DNA from 2 places in the Labrenzia sp. THAF35 genome. Region 2 is predicted to be linked to the other one. Evidence: riboswitches for the same ligand, from Rfam matches in the RefSeq annotation. Region 2 holds a riboswitch; the other holds the start of a gene.
The links. Region 2 has a riboswitch for S-adenosylmethionine ahead of FIU93_RS01015 (hypothetical protein). Riboswitches for the same ligand answer to the same signal wherever they lie in the genome.

Region 1: linked by a shared signal. The riboswitch ahead of FIU93_RS27685 (O-succinylhomoserine sulfhydrylase) and the one ahead of FIU93_RS01015 (hypothetical protein) in region 2 are both predicted to bind S-adenosylmethionine.

Annotation. Positions count from the first base shown of each region.
Region 1 covers NZ_CP045380.1:6,036,450-6,040,001, reverse strand. The annotation lists gene FIU93_RS27695 (YigZ family protein) at 1-486, opposite strand, end outside; gene FIU93_RS27690 (2'-deoxycytidine 5'-triphosphate deaminase) at 493-1,629, opposite strand; SAM riboswitch at 1,768-1,847, shown strand; gene FIU93_RS27685 (O-succinylhomoserine sulfhydrylase) at 1,893-3,092, shown strand; gene FIU93_RS27680 (CDP-alcohol phosphatidyltransferase family protein) at 3,089-3,552, opposite strand, start outside.
Region 2 covers NZ_CP045380.1:212,095-215,646, reverse strand. The annotation lists gene FIU93_RS01030 (group III truncated hemoglobin) at 1-107, shown strand, start outside; gene FIU93_RS01025 (hypothetical protein) at 98-319, shown strand; gene FIU93_RS01020 (acyl-CoA thioesterase) at 585-929, shown strand; gene FIU93_RS01015 (hypothetical protein) at 1,161-1,460, opposite strand; SAM-I-IV-variant riboswitch at 1,502-1,626, opposite strand; gene FIU93_RS01010 (YoaK family protein) at 1,724-2,413, shown strand; gene FIU93_RS01005 (ABC transporter ATP-binding protein) at 2,442-3,191, opposite strand; gene FIU93_RS01000 (ABC transporter permease) at 3,188-3,552, opposite strand, start outside.

The DNA.
Region 1 (3,552 bases), 350 kb from region 2:
GTCGCGCGCCATGACGGTGAGGCCGAGGGTCTCGATCCGCCGTTCCAGTTCCGATCCGGACGCAAAATCTGCGCGAACTGTTTTCGACAGTATCTTTTGAAACGGTACCAGGTCGGCGTTATTGATCGCATCCTGCGCTGCGCCTGAATAGGCTCGGGCGAGGCCCCCACCGCCGAGTTTCGTGCCGCCGAAATAACGCACGATCAGAACAGCGCAGTTGATCAGGTCTGCCCCTTGCAGCACGCGCAATGTCGGCATGCCGGAGGTGCCAGCCGGTTCACCGTCGTCCTTGCCGCTCTCCTCAATCCGGTCGTCTTCCAGAAGTCTTCGGTGCGCCGTGACGATGTGATTGGCCTTCTTGTGTTCCTTGCGCAGCTCTTCCATCCGCTGGTCGAACATGTCCACCGGCACCAGATGCGCCAGAAAGCGGGACTTCCGGTCTTCCAGAAATCCTTCGAACTCACGGGTGACGGTTTTCAGGGCCATCGGCGGTCAGGCGGGTGCCTTGAAGTGCTTGGACAGCTTGAGTGCCTGGCCCTGATAGTTGGAGCCGATGCCTTCGCCGTAGAGTGTCGCCGGGCGCTCCGCCATGTGTTCATAGACCAGACGCCCGATGGTCTGGCCGTGTTCCACGATGAACGGGACATCATGTGAGCGGACTTCAAGAACCGCGCGTGAGCCGACACCACCGGCACTGGCGTGGCCAAAACCGGGATCGAAGAAGCCTGCATAATGGACACGGAATTCGCCGACGAGCGGATCGAACGGCACCATTTCGGCCGCATAGTCCGGCGGCACATGCACAGCTTCCTGGCTGACCAGAATATAGAATGCATCCGGATCGAGGATAAGTTCCGCCCGCTGGCGGCGATAGATAGGTTCCCAGAAATCCAGAACGTCCTGCGCGCCGACGACATCCACATCGATCAGTCCGGAGTGTTGCTTGGCGCGATATCCGATCAGGCTGTTGGGTCCGGTCCCTTCCAGATCGATGGAGAGCTGCACACCGTTGCCGATGCGCTCGTTGCCGCCGCTCATCAATGTGTGGGCCTTGTGCACCTCTTCCAGTTCCGCATCGGGAATGAGCGATTGACCGCGCCGGAAGCGGATCTGGCTGAGGCGGGACCCGGACCGCACGAGGATCGGAAAGGTCAGCGGCGAGATTTCGGCATAAAGCGGACCGGTGTAGCCGGCCGGAATGGTGTCGAAGGCAAGACCGTTGTCTGTGATGACGCGGGTGAAGACATCCAGGCGGCCGGTCGAGCTTTTCGGGTTGGCGGTTGCCGAAATATCGGGAGCCAGGGCGAGGCTTTCCTGCAGCGGCACGATATAGACGCAGCCTGTTTCAAGGACGGCACCTTCGCTCAGGTCGACCGTGTGCAGTTTCATCTGCTCAAGCCGAGCTGCGACCTGGATGTCGGGGCCCGGCAGGAAGCTGGCACGCACCCGGTAGGCTTCCTTGCCCAGACGCAGGTCGAGGCTGGCAGGCTGTATCTGACCGGCGACAGGCGGCGCGTCCGCTGAAATCTCTCCGGCGGCGAACATGGCCTGGATTACCCGTTCCGGCAGAATGCCGTTTGCTGTGAGAAGTGCGCTTCCGTTCAAGACCTGACCCGCTGTGACGTTCATGAAGATGTTCCGCATTATGCTGGTCTATGGTCATTAAAGGATCGGGCCGCCCGCGCCAACAGGCATTCTGGCAGAACGGGGCTTTTGAGAGGATCGTGCGCAAGACAATTGACCTGTGCCCGCTTTTCCCGTAGGACAGGCTCACTTCGTGGTGATTTGGGCCGGCCGGCTTGCAGCCACGTTAAACAAGTTGCTAAAAAGGCCGGAGGTGAGAACCCCGGTCTTGAGGCTGGGGTTTTTTGCGTTTGGAGCGAATGAAAGACATGACTGAGACCACCAAGACCGGAAACAAGAACTGGCGCCCTGCAACCACTCTGGTTCATGGCGGCACCATGCGGTCACCGTTTGGTGAGACCTCGGAGACCATCTACCTGACCCAGGGCTTCACCTACAGCGGTGCCGAAGCTGCCGAGGCCAGGTTCAATGGCGAGGACCCGGGTTATGTCTATTCGCGCTATGCCAACCCGACCGTCACCATGTTCGAGGACCGCATCAAGGCACTGGAAGGGGCCGAGGCCGCGCGGGCAACCGCCAGCGGTATGGCGGCCGTCAATCTGGCGCTGATGGCAGCGGTAAGGGCAGGCGATCACGTGATTGCCGCCAAGGCCCTGTTCGGCTCCTGCCGCTATATTTGCGAAACACTGTTGCCGCGCTTCGGCGTTGAAAGCACGCTGGTAGACGGAACGGACATCGAGCAGTGGAAGGCGGCTGTCCGGCCGAACACCAAGGCCCTGTTCCTGGAAAGCCCGACCAACCCGACGCTGGAAGTCATCGACATCGAGGCCGTGGCACAGATCGCCAAGGAAGCCGGTGCCCGTCTGATCGTCGACAACGTGTTTGCGACCCCGCTGTATCAGTCGCCGTTTCGGCTCGGTGCCGATGTGGTCGTCTATTCGGCCACCAAGCACATCGATGGCCAGGGCCGGTGCCTCGGCGGTGTGATCCTGTCGGATGAGGAATGGATCAACGACGAGGTCATGCCCTTCATCAAGCATACCGGTCCGCACATGAGCCCGTTCAGTGCCTGGGTCCTGTTGAAGGGCCTGGAAACGCTGCCGCTGCGCGTTGCGCGCCAGACGGAAACGGCGGGCAGGATTGCCGACTATCTGGCAAGCCAGTCCAAGGTCGCGCGGCTGATCTATCCGGGCCGGGACGACCACCCGCAGGCCGATGTTGCCAAACGCCAGATGAGCGGCGGATCCACCATGCTGGCGATGGAAATCGAGGGCGGCAAGGAAGCCGCGTTCCGTTTCACAAACGCGCTGGAAATCGTCAAGATCTCCAACAACCTGGGCGACGCCAAGAGCCTGATCACCCATCCGGCGACGACCACGCACCAGTCGATTGGCGAGGAAGCGCGCGCGGAACTCGGTATCACCGATGGTATCCTGCGGCTTTCAATCGGTCTGGAGGATCCGCAGGATCTGCTGGAAGATATCGAGAAGGCGCTCCAGGCGATCTAACGGCCTGTCTGCCGCAGCGCCTTCACGCCAATGAGCACCCGGGCGCCGGCGGACACGACGCATATCGCGGCAAAACCGTAGGCAAGCGCAGGAAACCAGGCGGGGACCAGAGCCATCAGCAGGAATAGCGCGATGGTCTCGGTACCTTCGGCCAGCCCGCCTATGTAATAGAGCGATTTGGAGCCCTGAGCGTCGGTGGTGAGCTTGTTCTTCTCCGCCATGATGGCAAAGGCCAGAAAGGCCGAGCCGTTGGCGTAGAAGCTGGCAAGAAGTGCCACCGCCGGCAAAGCGTTGCTGGCCGGGTCCTGTATGGCAAAGGCCAGAGGGATTGCGCTGTAGAAAAAGAAATCCAGTGTGATGTCGAGGTAGCCGCCAAGATCCGTCTTGGCCGTTGCCCGGGCCAACGCGCCATCGAGACCGTCTGCAAATCGGTTGACCGCGATCAGGAACAAGCCGATCA
Region 2 (3,552 bases):
AACGCATCGCACAGAGCCTGTGGCTGGCCACCTTCGGAACCCCCGGAGCCAATCCGCCTGCCGAACTGACATCGCAACCCTCTGAATGGAGCGGATCATGCTGGTAACGATTGTCCTGATAGCGGAAGTGCTGGTGTTCGTCTGGTTCACCGTCTTTTCGCTGATGCTTCTGTCCATGTATCTGGATTCGCGCGGCATGCCGCTGCCGAAACTGGATGTCGCCGGCCGCACACTCATCGGCAGTGCGAAACTGGCCTTCATCACCGGCATCGTCGCCCTTTCGGCGATGACAGTCCTTGAAATCCAGGCCTTCAGCTAGAAAGCAACCGAAATGAATACCTCCAACCTTCTGCATCGCGGCCTGCCGATCCTGCTGATCTGGGTCGCTGCCCCCATGCCGTTGTGGATCATGGCAATCCTGATGTTTGTCCTTTGACGGTGGACTTGATCCGCAGTTCCTTCTGAGGCCCTCCGATCAACCACTTCTATTCTTGCAGGTGATGACCTAGTCTTCTTGCGAGAATCAGCGGAGGGGCTCAGGCGTGTACGACGAAAAGCCGACAGGCGATCTGACATTGCGCACCATGGCAATGCCTGCCGATACCAATGCCTCGGGAGATATTTTCGGGGGCTGGGTGTTGTCGCAGATGGACCTGGCAGGCGGTATCGCAGCCGGTCAACGGGCCGAGGGACGTGTCGTGACCATCGCGGTCGACAAGATGAAATTCATCCGGCCTGTGCATGTGGGCGACGTGCTGTGCGTTTATGCCGAAGTCCTTCGTGTCGGCAATTCGTCGATGGAAATCAAGCTTGAATCCTGGGCCCTGCGCCATCGCTACGGCCACCGTGAAAAGGTGACCGAAGCGGTCTTCACCATGGTGGCCGTCGATGACGGCGGCAAGCCGCGCCCGGTCCCCAAGCGAGACTGAGCGTCGCGATCTCATCCGGCTTGGTTCCCCAAAAAAACTCATAACAAACCTCATCCTGGGGAAGCGCGTCAGCGCTGCCTCGAAGGATGGGCGGTATACTGATGAGCAAGCGGCCCATCCTTCCAGAAAGGCCTTCGACCTTCCTCAGGATGAGGCGAGTTGTTGCAGCACGCCTGTATCAAACAAATTGGCAGAGTGCAGACGTTGTGCACCACACGGGGGCACGCCCTGTCAGTGCCTGACGGGTCCGTGCCGGTTGAGAATATCGGCAAAGAGGTCTTCATCGACAGCGCAGGTGCAGCCGTTCGCCCACAGTTGAAGCAGTGTTTTCAAACGCTCGGTGCGGGCGGTCTGGCTCAGCGGCGCCTTGTGCCGCGGTAGGCCACCCAGGATGCGCAGGGATTTGATCCGCGCCAGCACGCAGTCTTCAGCGGCCTGGCACCAGATATCCGTTCCGGCAAGCTTGGAGCTCGCCGCCACATGGTTCTCGATCAGATCTGCCGCACGTCCGGCAAAAGGGTCCTGAGACAAAAAATCCTCCATCGGTTGCCCGAGGAGGACTGGCGCATGCAAATTAACCGCTTAGTTGCCGGAAAGCCTCGGTTGAGGGTCTGACCAGCCGCATCCCTGTTGCGGAAACCACCTTGCCCGGAATGGCAGGTTGGCGAGGGCGCCAGCCCTTCTCTTGATGATGGCGCGCTTATGCCATGTCCAATCCGGCTTGGCAAGTCAGTCAGTGCATGGCACATCTTCCTCAAAGGACTAGCTCGGGAGCTCCACAATTGGACCGATCCATGTTGCATCACAGTCGGCCGTTGGTGCCGATCCTGCTCGCCTTTTGTGCCTGCTTCATCGATGTGGTCTGTATTCTCGGCCTGTTTCACACCTTCACGGCATTCATTACCGGAACGCTTGTCGTCTTGTGCACGGAGGTGTTTCACCAGGGGCAAAACGCGGCCCTGAAGGTCTTCGTGCTCGCGGTATTCTTCGGTTCAACTCTCTTCTGGTTCGTTTCGGTCACTGCGCTGGTGCGCAAAAACAGGATTGCCGTCCGGCATCTGTTCGCGCTCGAAGCTTTGCTGGTGGCGGGCTTCATGTTTGTCGCCGGTCTTGGAGATCCGTCAGCCGGAGGGCCGTTGTCCGCCGTCACTCTGACGGCTGTCGGCTTCTCCACCGTGGCCATGTCGTTGCAGAACGTCATCATGCTGACCCTGCTCAACAGGCATGTTCCCACGACCATCATGACCGGCAATACGCTGAAGCTTGTGCTCGGCATCGCCGACTATTTCACGCATCCCGAAACGCGGCCCGACAGCCGCTCCCGGATCCGTCACCAGGCCTTCGTCCTGATGGCCTTCGCGGCCGGAGGCCTCCTGGCGAGTTTCCTGATGACCGTCATGGGGTTCTGGGCGCTTGCGATACCTGTTGCGCTCCTGATGCTGCTGGCGATAGTCCAGCCGGTGCATGAGCCTCAAGTCGCCTGAAACCGGTGCCAGCTACTCATGCCGAAAATTATGAGCCCAAGCTGGGTGCTTCTTCCCTTTGGTGGTGCCGGTCGTAATCGATGCGGCCGTCGACCAGGTGGATACGCCGGTCCATCCTGTCGGCGAGATCGATATCATGGGTAACGGCGACGACGGTGGTCCTTTCGGTCTTCACAATGGCCTGAAGACTTTCGAACACCTGTTCCGTCGATACACTGTCGAGACTGCCGGTCGGCTCATCAGCAAGGATCAACTGCGGTGAATTGGCAAGTGCCCGGGCGACAGCGACGCGCTGTCGCTGCCCGCCGGACAATTGCTCCGGGCGGCGGTGAAGAAACTCTTCCAGACCCAGCGCCGCCAGAAGCTCCGTCGCATGGTCGAGTTGAGCCTTGGGGCTGCGTTTGCCGAGCCGCTGCATCGGGATCATCACGTTTTCCAGCGCGGTAAATTCCGGCAGCAGGAAATGAAACTGGAAGACGAAGCCGAGTTTTTCCAGGCGAAGATGCGCCATTTCGGCAGATGTCAGCGCATGGGTGGGAAGGCCGTCTATCCGGACCTCGCCGGACGTCGGCCTGTCCAGAAGGCCAAGCAGATACAAAAGCGATGATTTCCCGGAACCGGACGGACCGGTAATCGCAACGAACTCCGCCTCGCCAACCTGAAAGCTGACGTCCTGTACCAGTGTCACCGGCACGATGGCTGGCAAGATGCGGGTGAGGTTGCTCGCTTCCAGCAGAACGTGGCCGGGAGCCGTCTGTTTTTCCGCGGAAGGGGTCATGTCGCCCCTCGGATTATGTCGACAGGATTGAGCCGGGCGGCTTTCCTGGCGGGAATGTAGCCGGCGATCCCGGATGAAAACAGCGCCAACAGGCAGGCTATGATGTAGTGCAGGGCGGAAAAATAGATCGGCAGGTGGGTCATCTCCACGTCCTGGGTGAATTCGAATTTGACAGACGCGAGATAGCTCGACAGTCCGAAGCCGAGCGCTGAACCTGCAATAGCGCCCAGGATGCCGATCACCAGCCCTTCAAGCACGAAGATCTGCTGAATATCGACTTCCGGAAATCCGAGTGACTTCAGGATCGCGATATCACGCGCCTTTTCGTGCACGATCGTCGAGACGATGTTGAAGATGCCGA